2 regions of the Vreelandella halophytica genome follow, and region 2 is predicted to be linked to the other one. Evidence: predicted binding sites of a transcription regulator. Region 2 holds the regulator's gene; the other holds the start of a gene.
What was found. The regulator LexA, encoded in region 2, represses DNA repair genes until DNA is damaged. The targets are predictions, from matches to a motif close to TACTGTNTANNTANACAGTA.

Region 1 (9,112 bases), 440 kb from region 2:
AGAGCTTGGTTTGAACCCGCGCCTCTACGCGCTGTGGCTTTTGATGGCGCGCTACGTAAGCCCGCTGGGCATACTCGTGATCTTTGCCGACCAGCTAGCGCTTTATAGCGTGACGTTCACCCAGCACTGGCCGTGGCTGCTGGCCATTTTGCTGGTGATGATCGTTCTGGGCGAGCTTTTAAGCCCGCGGCTTCGCCAAGCGCTTAAAGCGCCCTGATGGGTTACTGGTCGAGCTGCTGTTCGTCGATGAACGCCCGGGTCAGCGGCGTTTGGCAGTGGGCGAATACTTCCTGCAGAAACTTTTTGCGCGCGCCGCGATAGCCACCGCTTAAAAGCACCGTTTGAGTCAGGCTTTCCAGCAGCGGCGTGCGCTGCTGCTCATCGAGCGCGGCGTACTCGCGAAGCGCGGTGGGCCAGTCCACCTCCAGCGAATCGGGCTTATCCGGTAGCGTCGCCAGCAGGCGCGACAGGTCCAGTACCAGGTTGGGGTGGGGGTGCTGGTTGCGCATGATCATCTCGCCCACGCCCTGGGCCAGTAGCTTGCGCGTTTGTTCCGGCGCGTCGTCAAGGCGCTCCATGATGCGCTCGATTTGGCGCGGGCCGCAGGCGAGCAGGTAGGCGTCTTCGGTGACCCGCGCGGCGATCCAGGCGTTCCACACCGCGTAGAGCGGCGCCATCAGCATGGGCAGCAACCCGCGCAGCGTTAAGCGCCCCAGCAGGCGGCGCATGACCATACGCAGCAAAAAGCTGCTCATGCTGACCTTGAGCCGATAAAGCAGCATGCGCAGGGTCAGTTTCCAGCCGTGCAGGTAGGCGTGCGGGTCGACCCCGTAAATCAGACTCCCCGGGCTTGGGTACTCCAGCGCCACGCGCGCTACCCCCTGGAGGGTCAGCTCGACCGTTGGCGGCTGGGGCGACTCGCTGCTGTAGTTCAAACCGGCAAAGTAGCTCACCCGTGCTACGCCGCGCAGCGCGTTCCAGTAGAGAAAGCCGATTTCCAGTAGCGTTACGAAGCCGGCAAACACCATGTAGGCGGCCCAGTAGGGCAGCTGTTCGCGAAACGATAAAGACGCCCAATCGCTGACCAACACCTGGCGCATCCACCACTCGGAGCCGCCAATCAGCGTGCCCGAAATAATCCCCGCCATGGCCGCCCACAGGATCACCCAGCGCCGGCTTTTCTTGACCGCGGCCCGGTCGGGCTTGGCAAGCGCGGTATGGCGGGTGAGACGGCGGCCGATGTGGCGGCTCGCCCAGCGCTGCATGATATCCGGGGAGGGGGCAAATTCTTGGTCGGGGCGGGTAAGCGGCATGGTCACCAAATAGACTTTGTATTTGCCCTACAGGGTAGCGGCTACTTTCGCGTAGTACACGCTTTGATTGCACCCGGATGGGTGCCCGCGCGCATCAATTCGTCCCAGCGGGTGGTAAAGCGGTTCGAGCGGTGGGCGCAGCGTAAATGCCAGGCGGCTTTTTCCGGGGCGGCGCCAAAGCCGATCTTGCCCTGGCCCATGCGCTGATTGATATCGTCCATGGTGGCCATCAGCTCGGGGTGGTGCTGATGGCGCGGGGGCTGATGCAAAAGCGAGAGCTGATACTGCTCGGCATCGACCAGGTCCAAAAGCATCACACCTGCTTTCATGAAGCGATGGTTCGGGCGATATATTTGCTCGAGGCCTTCGCGCACGGCGCTAAGTATTACTCGCGTATCGTCGCTTGGCGAGGCCAGCGCAATCATCGCGTGGGGGAAGTACTGCGGCTGGTCCTGGCGGTGGCGATTGGTGCTGAGAAAAATCATCACCGCCCGCGCCAGGCTTCGCTGCTCACGGAGTTTCTCGGCGCTGCGCTGGGCGTGGCGGCTGAGCGCGTGGTGAAGGTCCGCTTTAACGCCGGTCGGTCGGCCGAACGAGCGCGAGGTCATGATGCGCTGGCGCGGCTCGTTCACCGCGTTCATTTCAAGACACGGCGTGCCGCGAAGCTCCAGCGCAGTACGCGCCAGCACCACGGAAAAGCGCCGCCGTAGATCGTGATGGTCGCACTCGCGAAGCTCCCAGGCGGTGCGGATCTGGTTGACCGCCAGCCGCTCGGCCAGCCGTCGGCCAATGCCCCACACCGCGCTTACCGGGGTCTGCTTTAAAAGCGCGGCGCTCTCCTGGGAGTCGGCGTGCAGCAGGCACACGCCCTGGTAGTGGGCGCGCTTTTTGGCGTAGTGGTTGGCCAGTTTGGCAAGCGTATGGGTGGGGGCGAGCCCCACGCAGACGGGGAGCCCCAAATGGCGGCGAATGCGCCGACGCAGCGCCTCACCAATGGCCTGGCACTGCGCCGGGCTCAACCCGTCGAGATAGACGAACATTTCGTCGATGGAGTAGGGCGCCACCGCCGGGCAGGCGTCGCGCAAGAGCTGGCAGAGCCTTCCCGACATATCCCCGTAAAGCTCGTAGTTGGACGATTTCAGGTGGATACGCCCCTGGCGGCGCAGCGTTTCGAGCTTGAAAGCGGGCACGCCCATGGGGATATCCATGGCTTTCATCTCTTCCGAGCGGGCGATGATGCAGCCGTCGTTATTGGACATCACGCCGACGGGCCGGCCCTCCAGGTCGGGCTGAAAGACGCGCTCGCAGCTAACGTAGAAGTTGTTGGCATCGACCAGGCCGATCATGGCATGTACTCGTGGATGACCGCGCGCACCACGCCCCAAAGCTGGCAGTCGCTGCCTTCCAGAGGCAGCGGCGGGTAGCGCGGGTGGGCAGAGCACAGGTGCGGCGTGCCGCCATGCAGCGCGTAGCGCTTGATCAGCACTTCGTCGTCGAACATGGCCACCAGAATATGGCCAAGGCGCGGCTGGATGCTGCGGTCCACGACCAGCAGGTCGTTATCGAAAATGCCCCAGCCCTCCATGCTGTCGCCGGTGGCGGTCAGGTAAAACGTCTGCGTCGGATTCTTGATCAGCCGCGTGTTCAAATCCAGCGTGCGCTGCTCGTAATCCTGGGCGGGGGAGGGAAAGCCGCTAAACCCGGCACGCGCGTACAGGCCGGGAAACGCCAGCGGTTGAAAGGTTAACGGCCAGGCTGTCGCAACGTGGGCGGGTTGAGACGGCATCGTGACGTCCTCGAGAATAAAGTAATGTATGTATATACAGTATTTGTTTTCGAGGAGAAAAATGCAAGTGTCACGGTTTGCGCTTTCTCAGCGGGCGAGCCAAAGCCCCACGACGATGGCGCTGATCACGGCGATAAAAAACACGGTATTGCGAACGCGGGTATCACGGCGAGGTTTCATAACGGTACTCATTAGGCAGGAATTTTTTAAAAAAGGGGCGCTTGAAGCGGTCCAGGCGCTGGGCCTGGCATGGTAACGTTTACGCTATAAAGCGTCATCAAGGTAAATGCGTATGAATACGACGAGGCACTGCTCATGAACGACGCCGCAAGGCCACTTTCACTGGCCGGTGGCCGCCTGGCGGGGCTTACCTGGGGGCGGCCCGACGCGCCGGCTTGGCTTGCCTTGCACGGCTGGCTGGACAACGCCGCAAGCTTCACACGGCTGGCGCCGCTTCTGGTTCGCGCCCTCGATATCCGCATCGTGGCGATCGATTTTCGCGGCCACGGCCACTCCGCACACGGCCCGGCGAACGCCGACTACGCCCTGTGGGATTATACCTTCGACGTGCTCGACGTCCTGGACGAACTCGGGCTCGAGCGCGCCACGCTGCTGGCCCACTCCATGGGCGCGGCGGTGAGCTGCGTGTTGGCCGCCGCCCTCCCCGAGCGGGTAGAGAAACTTCTGCTGATCGACGGGCTGGGCGCGCTCAACACCGAGGCCCGCGAGAGCACCGAGCAGCTACGTAAAGGGCTGTTGGCTTACCGGCGCCCGGTCTCCAGGCCGCCGCGCTACGCCGATATCGAAGGCGCGGTGGCCGCCCGGGTGGCCGGTGGCGTTACCTCGGTGACCCGCGCCACTATCTACCCGGTGGTCGAGCGCAACACCCAGGCAAACGTCGAGGGCGCTATCGAGATGCGCACCGACAGCCGCCTGCTCAAACCGTCGCTGGTGCGCTTCACCCCGGAGCAGGTGCTGGCGCTGCTGGCCGGTATACAGTCCCCGGTCCTATTAATCGAGGGAGACAAAGGCATTTTGGCCGCGCGGCGCTGGTCGGAGAAGGCCCGCCAGGCGGTGAGGCACTTGACGCGCCAGATAGTGGCGGGTGGCCACCACCTGCACCTGGAGCCCGAAGCCGTGGAAATGGTCGCCAGTGTGATAGGTGAATATTGCGAGCGCGAAGCCGGCAAGCACGGGCAGTGATGAGCAGGCTCGAAAGGAGTGTGAAACCTTCGAGCGGCGCATACCAGAAGTGGCTGTCAGCCGCGTTTACGGCCCACGCTTTCTAAGCAGTACGTACACCGCGCCGGTGCCGCCATCACCCTCCACGGCGGAGCAAAATGCCAGTACCCCCGGCCATTCTCTGAGCCAGGCGTTGGTATGGCTTTTAAGAACGGGGAAGTCCGCCGTGGCGCCCCAGGCCTTGCCGTGCACCACCAGTACGCAGTGAAGTTTTTGGTCAGCGGCGTCGCGAAGAAAACTCTCGAGCTCCAGGCGGGCCTCTTCCAGGGTATAGCCGTGCAGATCGAGCCCCGCCTGCCAAGCGGTTTGGCCGCGCTTTAGCTGGCTAAACGTGCGGTAGGGCAGATCGGGAATGGTGAATTCCAGGTATTCCGACGGCCGCACTGGTTCTACGCGGCCGTCGGAGGTGCGCCCGGTCGCGGTCTGATCGCCGCCTTTGACTGCCGCCTGGCGCCGGGCGGCCTGGGCGTCTTTTTCGCGCTTGGGTTTGCCCGGGTCCGCCTGATTGCTAATGAGGCGCCGCACGCCCGCCTCCTGAAGCGCCTGGCGAAAGGCGCTGATATCTTCATCGTTGGGCGAGTGGCGGCGTCGCGACATGGGGGGCTCACAAAAATAGCGGGGTGAAAAGTGGCTTGAAAACGCACAGTATAGCGGCCCTAACGGCGCTGTGAACCGGGCGGCGTCGAAGGTACAATTATTTAACGATTTTTACACAGCGGCGTTTACCAAGCGACGTTTTTAAAACCCCGCGGCGGTAAGGCTTTACGCCGCCGCGCGCTCAGCCAGGAGCCCTTGTGACCACGCACCTCAATGCCGAGACCTCTCCCTCGACGCTTACTCTGCCGGAGTCGGCGTTAACCAGCGACTTGATCACGCTGCGCGATTATCTGCGCTGGGCGACCAGCGAATTTTACGTGGCGGGTCTTCACTACGGTCACGGCACCGACGCCCCCTGGGATGAAGCAGTTGCGCTATGTTTGGGGGCGCTGCACCTGCCCTGGAACGTCGACCCCGGTGTGCAGGACGCACGGCTTTTGCCCATCGAGCGCCAGCGTATCATCGAGCTTGTGCGCAGGCGCGTCGAGACGCGTGCGCCGCTTCCGTATCTGCTGGGCGAGGCGTTTTTCGCAGGTTTTCCTTTTGATGTGGACGAGCGCGTGTTGATTCCCCGCTCGCCCATTGCCGAGTTGATCCTGGATGGCTTCGGCGCCTGGTTCGATGAAGAGCCCCCCGAGCACGTGCTCGATCTGTGCACCGGTTCCGGCTGTATCGGTATCGCCACGGCGCTTACGCTGCCCACCTGCCACGTCACGCTTGCCGATATCAGCCAGGACGCGCTGGCGGTGGCGCGCCAAAATATCACCCGTCACGACGTGGGCGGCCGGGTGCGCGCCGTAGAGTCCGACGTGTTCGATGGCTTGGAAGGTCAGCGTTTCGATTTGATCGTCTCCAACCCGCCCTACGTCGATGCCCAGGACCTGGCCACCATGCCGGCGGAGTTTAGCCACGAGCCCGCGCTTGCCCTGGGCGCCGGCGCTGACGGGCTGGATATCGTGCGGCGCATTCTGCGCCAGGCACGGGGTTACTTGAGCGACGACGGCTGGCTGATCGTCGAAGTCGGTAATTCTGATCGTCACGTCGAAGAGGCCTTTCCCGAGGTTGGCTTCATGTGGCTCGAATTCGAGCATGGCGGCCAAGGCGTTTTTGCCATCAGCGCCGCTGAACTCGACGCCCATGCGGCGTCATTTGCGTAAGGAATCGTCTCCATGTCTGGCAATACGTTTGGCAAACTCTTCAGCGTGACCACCTTCGGCGAGAGTCACGGACCGGCGCTGGGCGCCATCGTGGATGGCTGCCCACCAGGGATCGAGATCAACGAGCAGGATCTTCAAGCCGAGCTCGACCGTCGCCGGCCGGGAAGCTCGCGCCATACCACCCAGCGCAAGGAGCCGGACGAGGTACGCATTCTCTCCGGCGTGTTCGAGGGTAAAACCACCGGTACCTCGATAGGGCTTTTGATCGAGAACACCGACCAGCGCTCGAAAGACTACTCCAGGATCAAGGATCAGTTTCGTCCCGCCCACGCGGATTACACCTACCATCACAAGTACGGCCACCGTGACTACCGTGGCGGCGGGCGCTCCAGCGCCCGGGAAACCGCCATGCGCGTCGCCGCCGGCGCCATCGCCAAAAAGGTGTTGGCCGCCCAGGGCATTCAGGTGCGCGGCTACATGAGCCAGCTAGGCCCGCTCAAGATCGAGTTCAAAGGCTGGGAGGCGGTGGAGCAAAACGCCTTTTTCTGCCCGGACGCCGCGCGCGTGGCCGAGCTCGAGGCATTCATGGACCAACTGCGGCGCGACCAGGACTCCATCGGCGCGGAGATTACCCTGGTCGCGGAGGGCGTGCCGGTCGGCCTTGGCGAGCCGGTGTTCGACCGGCTGGACGCGGAGCTTGCCCATGGGCTGATGAGTATCAACGCCGTGAAAGGCGTCGAGGTTGGCGCGGGTTTTCAAAGCGTGGCTCAGCGCGGAAGCCAACACCGCGACGAGTTGACCCCGGAAGGTTTTCTCTCCAACCAGGCCGGCGGCATCCTGGGCGGTATTTCGAGCGGCCAGCCGATCATTGCCCGCATCGCGCTCAAGCCGACCTCGAGTATCACCACGCCCGGGCGCTCGATCGATGTTCACGGCGAGCCGGTCGAGGTGATCACCAAGGGGCGTCACGACCCCTGTGTCGGTATTCGTGCCACGCCCATTGGGGAAGCGATGATGGCGATCACGCTGCTGGATCACCTGCTAAGACACCGTGGCCAGAACGGTGATGTCAGCGTGACCACGCCCCGCTTGAGCTGACAAAGTTTGTCGACGTTTGCGCTGCTACACTTGAACGCAGCGCAAGCATCGCTTGCCACCGCCATCCTCTTCACCACCGTATAACAACAGCGCGTCATACGAGCAAAGGGAGCCGTCCATGAAAATCAACGTTGAGTTCGACCTTACGCCGGAGGAGTTTCGCCAGTCGCTGGGCCTGCCGGATGTGGAAGCTTTTCAGCAGCATTTGCTCGACAGCATTCAGCGCCAGATGGAGTCCGGGGTGGAAGGCTACGACCCGATGAGCCTGATGCGTCCTTTCCTGCAACAACCCATGATGCAGCAAGGGCTCTCCCAGGGGCTTGCCCACTTTGGCACCTACCAGCAGATGATGCTGGACATGCTCAAGCAGGCGGGCAGTGCCGCCGGCGGTGAGCCGGCCAAGGATGACGCCGAGCAGACGCAAGCGCAGGGCAAGGAGCAAAAGCCGCGCGCCAGCGCCTCGTCCCGCTCGCGTGGCAAAGAGTAATTCGGAACGGCGTTGCCAAACGTGGCGCCAGTCACTACGCTTTTGGTAGCGCCGAAGGGTGGTTTCGGGGTACAAAAGAGACGTGCCGTCTTTTCAAAAGCGGATGTTTGGACGGTATCAGGCCTTATGGAACGGCGCTTGCTGGGCGATGGGTCAACGAGTATGCAAGCCTCTCTTCGCGCAGCATAACGTGTATAAAAAAAGCGATGTAGAACCTCTCTACATACATTGATGTGACCTCATTGCCTTGAAAGGAGCCAGGACCATGCAGGACAAAATGTTTGATGCCTTCAACAGTCAGACCCGCCAGATGTTCGAGCCGATGCGTAAAATGAACTCGCTGATGCTCGACAACATGCAGAAGCTGACCCACTACCAGCTCGAAGCGATGCAGCGCTACTCTCAGATGGGCTCTGATCGCGTGCGCCGCGCAACCGACGTAAGCGATGCCGAGAGCATGCGCGACTTCGGCGCCCAGCAGGCCGAGATGATGAAAGAGCTTTCCGAGCAGATGCAGGAAGACGCGCGCGCCATGGGCGAAATGAGCATGACGTTCAAGTCCGAAATGGAGAAGCTCTTCAGCGATGCTGGCCGCCAGATGGGCGAGCAGGTCAACGCCGCCGGCAGCCAAATGCGCGAGCAGGCAAACGAAGCCGGGCGCAAAATGAACGAGCAGGCGAGCAACGTCGCCAAGGGTGGCGACCCCAGCGGCCAGGCCAGCAGCGAATCTACTCGCAAGAAGTAATCGGTAATGCTCACGGCGCCTTCGGGCGCCGTCTTTTTTAGCCGTTGGGTAAAGAGGTAAAAGCGCCTCGGCAACAGCGCGTCGCCGAAGCGCAGGGAGGCAACGTATGCAGTCAGCGTGGAACACGGCGCCGCAAGGTCTGAGCCAGGCCGAAATGGCCGCCTGGAAAAGCGTGCTGGAGGAAGTGGGCGAGCAGTACCAGGCTCTGATGGAAGAACTGCTTGGCAAGATGGCGCCCAGCGAAGCCGCCGATTCCGTTTACGGCGATATGCGTCAGAGCTTCGAGGCGGCCGCCCAGTCGCTGATGGGCGACCCGACCCTTTTGTGGGAAACCCAGGCGCGGCTAATGCAGGATCAGTGGCTTTTATGGCAGCAGGGTATGCGCAGCCTTGCCGGCGAGACGGTGACGCCACTGATCAAACCCGCTCAGGGGGATCGCCGCTTCAAGGACGACGCCTGGACCAGCGAGCCGTTCTATCTTTCCCTGATGCAGCAGTACCTGCTCTTTTCGCAAACCGTGGACGAGCTGATCGGCAAGCTGGACGGGCTCGAAGGAACGAGCAAGCGTCACCTCACCTTTTACGCCCGCCAGCTGGTCAGCGCCATGTCGCCTTCCAACTTTATTTCCACCAACCCGGAAGTCGTGCGGCGCACGATGGAAACCAAAGGGCAAAACCTGGTAGACGG
Region 2 (9,112 bases):
GCGCGTTGGCGGGCAGCTCGCACATCATGATGACCTTGAGGCCGTTCGGGTCATCCGGGTTGCGCGCCAGCCCGTTGGCGGCGAGCAGCTCCACTACGTCGCGCGCCTCGGTTGGCGTGCGCACGAACGGCACCATGATCTCGACGTTCTCGAAGCCCATGGTGTCGCGCACGCGCTTGAGCGCACGACACTCCAGCTCGAAACACGGCCGGAAGGCGTCGGAAACATAGCGCGAGGCGCCCCGGAAACCCAGCATGGGGTTCTCTTCGCCGGGCTCGTAAAGCTTACCGCCGATCAGGTTTTCGTACTCGTTGGATTTGAAATCCGAAAGCCGCACGATGACTCGCTGGGGGTAGAACGCCGCGGCCAGCGTCGAGATGCCTTCGACGAGCTTGTCGACGTAGAAGCTGACCGGGTCGTCGTAACCCGCGGTGCGCGCGTCGATCACCTGCTGTAAATCCGGCGTTTGGCGGTCGTACTCCAGCAGCGCCTTGGGGTGCACGCCGATCATACGATTGATGATGAACTCGAGCCGGGCAAGCCCCACACCGGCGTTGGGCAAACCGGCGAAGCCGAAGGCGCGATCCGGGTTACCCACGTTCATCATGATCTTGAACGGAATCTCGGGCATGGCGTCGACGCTTGAAACCTTGCATTCGTAATCGAGAATGCCTTCGTAGACGTTGCCGGTATCACCTTCGGAGCAGGAGACGGTGACGTCGATGCCTTCGCGCAGCTGGGTCGTGGCATCGCCGCAGCCGACCACGGCGGGGATACCCAGCTCACGCGCGATGATCGCCGCATGGCAGGTGCGCCCGCCGCGGTTGGTGACGATCGCCGAGGCGCGCTTCATGATCGGCTCCCAATCCGGGTCGGTCATGTCGGTGACCAGCACGTCGCCGTCGTTGATCTTGTGCATCTCATCCGGGCTGAGCACGATTTTCACCGTACCGCTGCCGATACGCTGACCGATCGCCCGGCCGGTGATCAGCCGGCGCCCTTTCTCCCGGAGATGGAAGCGCTCGAGCTTGCCGCCCTCCTGCTGGGACACCACGGTTTCCGGGCGCGCCTGGACGATGTAGAGCTTGCCGTCGTCGCCGTCCAGCGCCCACTCGATATCCATGGGTCGCTGGTAGTGCTTTTCGATGGTGACCGCCTGGCGGGCAAGATCCATGATCTGCTCATCGTTGATGCAAAAGCGCCCGCGATCAGAGAGCGGTACGTCGACGGTTTCGACGGACTTGCCGGCGCTGGCGCTTTCGCCGTAGACCATTTTGATCAGCTTGGAGCCCAGGGTGCGGCGCAGTACCGCCGGGCGCCCCGCTTCCAGGGTGGGTTTGTGAACGTAGAACTCGTCCGGGTTGACGGCGCCCTGCACCACGGTTTCACCCAGCCCCCAGGAGGCGGTGACGAACACCGCATCGCGATAGCCCGACTCGGTGTCCAGGGTGAACATGACCCCGGAGGCGCCGGTTTCCGAGCGCACCATTTTCTGCACGCCCGCGGAAAGCGCCACGTTCTCGTGGGCGTAGCCGCGGTGCACGCGATAGGAAATCGCCCGGTCGTTGAATAACGAGGCAAACACCTCGTGCACGGCGCGCTTGACGTTGTCAAAGCCTTCGATGTTGAGGAAGGTTTCCTGCTGGCCGGCAAAGGAGGCATCCGGCAGGTCTTCGGCGGTGGCGGAGCTTCGTACGGCGGCTTTCAGGTTGGGGTGGCGCTGTTGCAGGTCGGCGTAGGCATCTGCCAGGGCGCGCTCGAAAGCGGGCGGTAAGGGCGTATCGATAATCCACTGGCGGATGGTGCTGCCCGCTTGTGCAAGCGCCTTGACGTCGTCGACGTCCAAACGCGTCAGCAGCGCGTTGATCCGGTCGTTGAGGCCCTCGAAAGCGAGAAATTCGCGGTAGGCGTGAGCGGTGGTGGCAAAGCCGCCGGGCACGGTGACACCGGCGCCCGCAAGGTTGGAGATCATTTCACCGAGCGAGGCGTTCTTGCCGCCTACTCGCTCGACGTCGTTCATGCCCAGTTGATCGAACCACACAATGTACTCTTGCACGCAACACCCCTTTTAATCATCGACCGCGGGTTGAACCACCCGACCGGGTCTCGCCAGACCGGGGCTCGCCAGATCGGGTCGGTCAATTTCATTGAGCGTGTCACCCTATCACCGCCCCCTCGTATTCGCCATTAGTCTAACCGCGAAGTCAGTGAAGGTTTTTTACAACACGGCGAGAATTAAGGCGCTTTCTGTAGTCGCCCGCTCCATAGCGGCCTGGCCCGTTGTGCTTGCGACACCCAACGGTGAGAATAGCGCTTCACGCATCGAGGTGATCAACGGGAGAAAAGCATGAAGCGTACGGCATTTTTTATTTCCGACGGAACGGGGATCACCGCCGAGAGTTTGGGACGTAGCCTTTTGGCACAATTCAGCGGCGTCGAGATCACGATGCTCACCAAGCCCTATATCGACTCGGTCGAAAAAGCCCAGGCGCTCGCCAATATCATCGACGCCACCGCCAACCGCGACGGCCAGCGCCCGATCATCATCGACACCATCGTCGATCAGGAAATTCGCGACGTCATTCGCCAGGCCCAGGGCTTCAAAGTGGATGTGTTTTCGACCTTTTTGGCGCCGCTGGAGCAAGAGCTCGAGACCCACTCTTCGTATAGTGTCGGGCGAACCCACGCCATTGGTAGCGACGATGTCTACATGGATCGCATCCACTCGGTGCATTTTGCCCTCGACAACGACGACGGCGCGCGCACCCACCAGTACGATCAGGCAGACGTCATTCTGGTCGGCGTTTCGCGCTGCGGCAAAACGCCAACGTCGCTTTATCTTGCGCTGCAGTTCGGCATCCGCGCGGCCAACTACCCGATCACCGAAGACGATCTCGACGAGGACGGCAGTTTGAAACTGCCCAGGGTGCTCGCCCCGCACCGCCACAAGCTCTTCGGGCTGACCATCGACCCGCGAAGGCTTTCGGCCATTCGCAACGAGCGCCGTCCCAACAGCCGTTACAGCTCGATCGACCAATGCGTGCAGGAAGTCGAGCAGGCAAGCGCGCTTTACCGCACGCTTGGCATTCCGTTCATCGATACCACCCGCTTCTCGATCGAGGAGATCTCCACGCGCATGATCGCCGAAACCGGGCTAACGCGGCGTTTTTCGCCCCGCTAAAGAGGGGTAAGGCTTACAGCCCCTTGGGCGCGAAGATACCAGGGGCGTTGCGCCAGTAACCCTTGTAGTCCATGCCGAAACCGAACACGTAACGATCCGCCACTTCCAGGCCGCAGTAGTCGGCCTTGAGCCCCGGCACCGCCTTGCGGTCGTGCTGTTTATCGACCAGCACGGCGGTAGTGACGCTCGCCGCCTGGGCCTGTTGGCAGTAGTCCAGAATTGCCGCCAGGGTCGAGCCTTCGTCGAGGATGTCGTCGATGATCACCACGTGGCGCCCGGCCATCGGCACCTCCGGCGAGACCCGCCAGAAAAGCTCGCCGCCGCGCAGTTCGTTGCGGTAGCGCGTAGCGTGCAGGTAGTCGACTTCCAGCGGAAAGCCCAGCCGGGTCAGCAGATGACCGGTGGTGATCAGCCCGCCGTTCATCACGCAATAAAACACCGGCAGCTTGTCACCCAAATCCCGTGTGATGGCTTCGGCCATGTGATCGAGAGCTTCCTCGACCTGCGCCTGGGTGATCAGGCAGTCGGCGTTATCCATCAGCTCGCGCATTGAATCCAGGGATTCAAGGGCTTCTTTATCGAGTTTGTTCATCGAAGGGCTCCGGTATCAAGCGATCAAGGTTTAAAAAATAAAAGCGCCGGCGATACATCGGCGCTTCGAACGAGAAAAAGGTGTTTAAGGCGGCGCGGGCTAGTCGGCCAGCTCGCTCAGGCGTGCATTGGCGCGGCGCCAGCGCTTGAGCGCGGGCAACGCCGCGAGATCCGGCCGGGCGCGGGCGTAGCGAAGCTTGCCGGCGCGTTTGCTCTCGAGCCCCTGACAATGGGCGACCACCTCGAGCGCGGCGCCACGATCATTACATACCAGCAGCATGTCGCAGCCGGCAGCCAGCGCGGCGCGGGCGCGCTCCACCGGCCCGCCGGCCACGTGGGCACCGGCCATGGTCAAATCGTCGGAGAAGATCGCCCCCTTGAAGCCCAGTGACTCTCTGAGCATTCCGAGCCAGTTCGGCGAGAAGCCCGCCGGGCGCTGATCGAAAGCGCTAAAGACCACATGGGCGGGCATGACGCCGTCGAGCTGGGCGGCAAGGCGGGTGAAAGGCACCAGATCCCGCGCCTTGAGCTCGCTTAGCGGGCGCGGGTCGTCGGCAAAGCTATGATGGGTGTCGGCTTCGATGCCGCCGTGGCCGGGAAAGTGTTTGCCTACCGCGGCCATACCCGCTTCGTGCAGGCCCTGAATGAAGCGTCCGCCGAGCTCGGCGACGTGCTCGGGGTCCTGACTGAAGCTTCGATCGCCGATCACGCTGGAAACCCCGCTTTCGACATCGAGCACCGGGGCGAAGCTAATATCGAGCCCGCAGGCCGCCATCTCCATGCCCAGCAGCCAGCCGGCATCGATGGCCAGCTGTATCCCGGCATCCGCGTCTTGGGCGTAGACCTCACCAATGCGCGCCATCGCGGGAAGCCGCGTAACGCCTTTTTTGATGCGCTGAACGCGCCCGCCTTCCTGGTCGATGCCCAGCAGCAGATCGGGCCTTAGCCGGCGAATGCTTTGGCAAAGCGCGCTGACCTGCTCGGCACTTTCTACGTTGCGCGCAAACAAAATGACCCCGCCCACGGCGGGGTCGGCCAACAAGGCTTTTTCAGCTTGCGTGATAGCGGGCCCTTCGAGGTCGAGCATGACCGGGCCTGGCGGTTGCGTCATCGGCTTGCATCCAATAAAACGGCCGCCAATTCTAGTCGATCGGCGGCCTTAAACAAAATCCGGGGTTAAAGCCCCGCGGCGTTGAGCCACACCGGGGTGCCTGGGGCTGCGAAAGCGAACACCGCGAGCAAATCGTCATTGCGCAGGCGAATGCAGCCGTGGGAGGCGGCGATACCCATGGGCTGGTCTGGCGGCGTGCCGTGCAGATAGATATAGCGGCGCTGGGAGTCGGTCTGGCCTGCGCGGTTAACGCCGCGCTCGAGCCCGCAAAGCCAGAGAATACGCGTCAGAATCCAGTCGCGCTGGGGATTCTGCGCGCCCAGCGCCGGGGTAAAGACTTCGCCGGTGAAGCGCCGCCCGCGAAATACCGCATTTTCCGGCAGGCCTTCGCCAATCGCGGCGCGCACGTAGTGCCAGCCACGGGGCGTCTGACCACTGCCCTCGTTTTGCCCTACGCCGTTTTCACCGGTCGAAACGGCGCACTCGTGTACCACCGCTTGGCCCTGCCAGCAGCGCAGGCGCTGGGTGGCGAGGTCGACTTCGACCCAAGGGCCATCGACGGGAGGAAGCTCAGCCAGATTGGGCGTCAGCATACGCAGGCTCCTCCAAAGCGGGGGGAAGCGGCGCGTTCATGGCGGAAACCACCACCGGGCGTAGCCGCCGGACAAGATCGCGCACCGAAACCTGCTCGTTGTACTCCTTGGCGGCAATATCGCGCAGCGCATCGAGCCCGGAAAGCGTGAAGATCACCGTGCCCAGCATGAAGTGCAGCCGCCAGAAGCGTTCCGCGTCGGGAAGCTCCGGCGTTGCCCGACGAACGAGCTCGACGAAACGGGTGAACACATCGCCGTACTGCTGCTGAATATAGCGGCGCAGATGCCCCTGGGCCTGGCTATAGGCCAAACCCAAAAGGCGCATGAAAACCTTGAGGCTATTGCGCTCGGCGGGCACCGTCAGCACCGTGGTCGCCATGGCCTCGAGCAGCACTTCGAGGGGAATGTCCTCCTCGCCGTAGCGCTCGTGCAGCGCGTCCAGGGCTTCGTGAAAGCGCTGGCTGAAAGGATCGAGATAGCGCGCGAATACGGCCTGAATCAGCGCTTTCTTGGAACCGAAGTGGTAGTTCACGGCGGCCAGATTCACCCGTGCCTTGCTGGTGATATTACGAAGCGAGGTCTCGGCAAAGCCGCGTTCAGCGAACAGCACCTCCGCAGTATCCAGGATACGCGTGACCGTATCAGATTGCGCCATGGCGCCCTCCAGAAAAACGAGTGTTTAAAACATCGCAAAATAGTAGGCCATTAACGCGCCAGTCTCAATCGCCAGAAAGGGTGAACTCCCTCACTCGATGCTCGAACGGCTTTATAATCCGTGGCTTGAGTCATATACTGGACAGAGGAACATACTGTATACTTAAACACATATATATCGAGTCACCTTTTTAGTTACCCTTTTACGCTGGAGTCAGACATGTCCCGTCCTCTTACAGTACGTCAACAGCACGTTTTTGACTTTATCGTTAAAACCATGAATGAGCTTGGCTACCCGCCCACCCGGGCCGAGATCGCCAAGGCTTTGGGCTTTCGCTCACCCAACGCGGCGGAAGAACACCTTCGCGCCCTCGAGCGCAAAGGCGCGATTCGTATCATTCGCCACACTTCCCGGGGTATTCGCCTACCCAACCAGGAAGGCACCGAAACCAGTGAGCCGGCGCCGGCTGCCAACGAAAGCGGCGAAACGCCGGCAAACGGCTTGCCCATCATTGGCGAAGTCGCTGCGGGCAACCCGATTCTGGCCGCCGAGCACATCGACCGCTACTGCCCGCTTCCGGCGGACTACTTCACGCCCAAGGCGGACTACCTGCTGCGCGTGCGCGGGCTTTCGATGAAAGATATCGGCATTCTGGAAGGCGACCTGCTCGCCGTGCACCGCACCGAGCGGGTACGCGACGGCCAGATCGTGGTGGCACGCCTTGAAGACGAAGTCACCGTCAAACGCTTCAAGCGCGACGGCCATCAGGTAACGCTACTGGCTGAAAACAGCGACTTCGACCCGATCGAAATCGACCTGCGCACCCAGCAGCTCGATATCGAAGGTGTGGGCGTAGGCGTGATTCGCGGCGGCAGCGGCCAAGCGCTCGGCTAAGCCACTCGCCTGTTTGAACGTCGTATAAAAAGCGGGGGGCACTCATCAGTGCCCCCCGCTTTTTTTAGTTAAAGACGACGGTCTTGTTGCCGTCGATCAGCACCCGGTCTTCCAGATGCCAGCGAATCCCCCTCGCCAGCACCGATTTTTCCACGTCGCGGCCAAAGCGCACCAGATCCGTCGGGGTATGGCAGTGGCTAACCCGATGAATGTCCTGCTCGATGATCGGGCCGGCATCCAGCTCCTCGGTCACGTAGTGGCAGGTCGCACCGATCAGCTTAACGCCCCGCGCGTAAGCCTGGTGGTAAGGCTTGGCACCGGCAAACGAGGGCAAAAAGCTGTGATGGATGTTGATGACCTGGCCCGCGTAGCGGCTACAAAGCGCCGGCGGCAGAATCTGCATGTAGCGCGCCAGCACGATGCAGTCCGCCTCGAGCGCCTCGATTTGCGCCTGTACCGCATCGAACGAGGCCTGCTTGTCGCCTGGGTCGACCGCAATGTGAAAGTAAGGAATCTGGTACCACTCACTCAGCGCGCGCATATCCGGGTGGTTGGAGATGATCCCCACGATGTTGCAGTCGAGCTCGCCGGCCTGCCAGCGGTAAAGCAGGTCGACCAGGCAGTGGGACTCTTTTGAGACCATGATCACCACGTTGCGCCGCTTTTGCGTATCCACCAGCGCCCACTGCATGTCGAAGGCGCTGGCGATCGGCGAGAACGCCTCTTCGAGCGCCTCGGCGGTCATACCGATGGAATCGGCAAGAATCTCGTAACGCATGAAAAACCGGCCCGTTTGCAGATCCGAATGCTGGCTTGCCTCGGTGATGGAGCCGCCATGCTGGGCGATGAAGCTGGAGACACGCGCCACAATGCCCACTTGGTCCGGGCAGGAAACCACTAAACGGTAGTAATGCGACATAAATACACTCAATATAAACACGATTTTAAAAATGCCAGGCCTTGTCCGCCATGAAGGGGGTCGTGGCGCTGAGCAAGGGCGCTAGTGTAGCGCAAGCGGGCCTGGCTGGCATCGCCATGATTGTTAGCCGCCCCCGCCTTACCGTATAGTTAAAGCCTTACTTTTCAGGCTGTTCATAATCAATGGATCCATCTCGCGTTCAACTTCGTCCCCGCCGCCGTCCACCCTTGCGCATACTGCCGCTTGGCGGCTGTGGTGAAATAGGAATGAACCTGACGCTTTATGGTTATGACGGTCACTGGATCGCCATTGATTGCGGCATGATGATTCGCCAGGATCTGCCCAGCGCCCCGCTTCAGGTGCCCAATACCCAGACCCTGGCCGAGCTCGATATCACCCCCCAGGCGCTCTTCATCACCCACGGCCATGAAGACCATATCGGCGCGGTCGCCTGGCTTTGGCCGAAGTGGCAGTGCCCGATTTACGCCACTCCCCTGGCCGCCGGCCTTTTACGCCACAAGTTTGCCGAACACAGTTTGAGCAGCGCCGCCATTCACGTGATCGAACCCAATGAGGCGCTGGAGCAGGGCCCGTTCACGCTTCGCTATCTGTTGATGACGCACTCGATTCCCGAAAGCTGCGCCATCATGATGCTGGCCGGGGGCTACCGGGTCCTTCACACCGGCGACTGGAAACTCGACCCCGCGCCGCTGATCGGCCCAAGCGTCAATCCCGCCCACTTTCAGGCACTGGCACCGCTGGACCTCGTCGTCGGCGACTCGACCAACGCCCCGCTCCCCGGCACCGCGGGCAGCGAAGGCGATGTCGCAAAAGCGCTCACCCGAACGCTAAAGGCGTGCAAGGGCCGCGTCGTGGTCTCCTGCTTTGCCAGCAACCTGGCGCGCGTGTGGGCGATTGGCCAGGCGGCGGCGCAGAGTGGACGGCGGGTGAGCCTGATGGGCCGCTCCATGGAGCGTATGGTGGGTGTCGCCCGTGGGCTTGGCTATCTGGACGACTTCCCGGCGCTGGTCCCGCCCCAGGATTTGGGCTACCTGCCGCCGGATGAAGTCGTCGTGATCGCCACGGGCAGCCAGGGCGAGCCCCGCGCAGCACTGCAGCGCCTGGCCCAGGGGCGTCACCCCTTCATGGACCTGGAAGCGGGCGATAA

Region 1: the regulator LexA is predicted to act here: its motif matches at 3,122-3,141, upstream of ACWHXT_RS05445 (LexA family protein).

The regions. Positions count from the first base shown of each region.
Region 1 covers NZ_OZ309107.1:1,155,496-1,164,607, forward strand. Annotated here, with positions in the region: gene ACWHXT_RS05430 (sodium-dependent transporter) at 1-217, shown strand, start outside; gene ACWHXT_RS05435 (LBF_2804 family protein) at 222-1,313, opposite strand; gene ACWHXT_RS05440 (Y-family DNA polymerase) at 1,355-2,659, opposite strand; gene ACWHXT_RS05445 (LexA family protein) at 2,656-3,099, opposite strand; gene ACWHXT_RS05450 (alpha/beta fold hydrolase) at 3,415-4,302, shown strand; gene ACWHXT_RS05455 (Smr/MutS family protein) at 4,369-4,938, opposite strand; gene prmB (50S ribosomal protein L3 N(5)-glutamine methyltransferase) at 5,136-6,095, shown strand; gene aroC (chorismate synthase) at 6,108-7,193, shown strand; gene ACWHXT_RS05470 (hypothetical protein) at 7,312-7,680, shown strand; gene ACWHXT_RS05475 (phasin family protein) at 7,946-8,425, shown strand; gene phaC (class I poly(R)-hydroxyalkanoic acid synthase) at 8,532-9,112, shown strand, end outside.
Region 2 covers NZ_OZ309107.1:1,597,649-1,606,760, reverse strand. Annotated here, with positions in the region: gene ppsA (phosphoenolpyruvate synthase) at 1-2,056, opposite strand, end outside; gene ppsR (posphoenolpyruvate synthetase regulatory kinase/phosphorylase PpsR) at 2,348-3,181, shown strand; gene ACWHXT_RS07610 (hypoxanthine-guanine phosphoribosyltransferase) at 3,195-3,773, opposite strand; gene nagZ (beta-N-acetylhexosaminidase) at 3,873-4,883, opposite strand; gene ACWHXT_RS07600 (L,D-transpeptidase family protein) at 4,949-5,476, opposite strand; gene ACWHXT_RS07595 (TetR/AcrR family transcriptional regulator) at 5,454-6,131, opposite strand; gene lexA (transcriptional repressor LexA) at 6,351-7,025, shown strand; gene purU (formyltetrahydrofolate deformylase) at 7,090-7,944, opposite strand; gene ACWHXT_RS07580 (ribonuclease J) at 8,211-9,112, shown strand, end outside.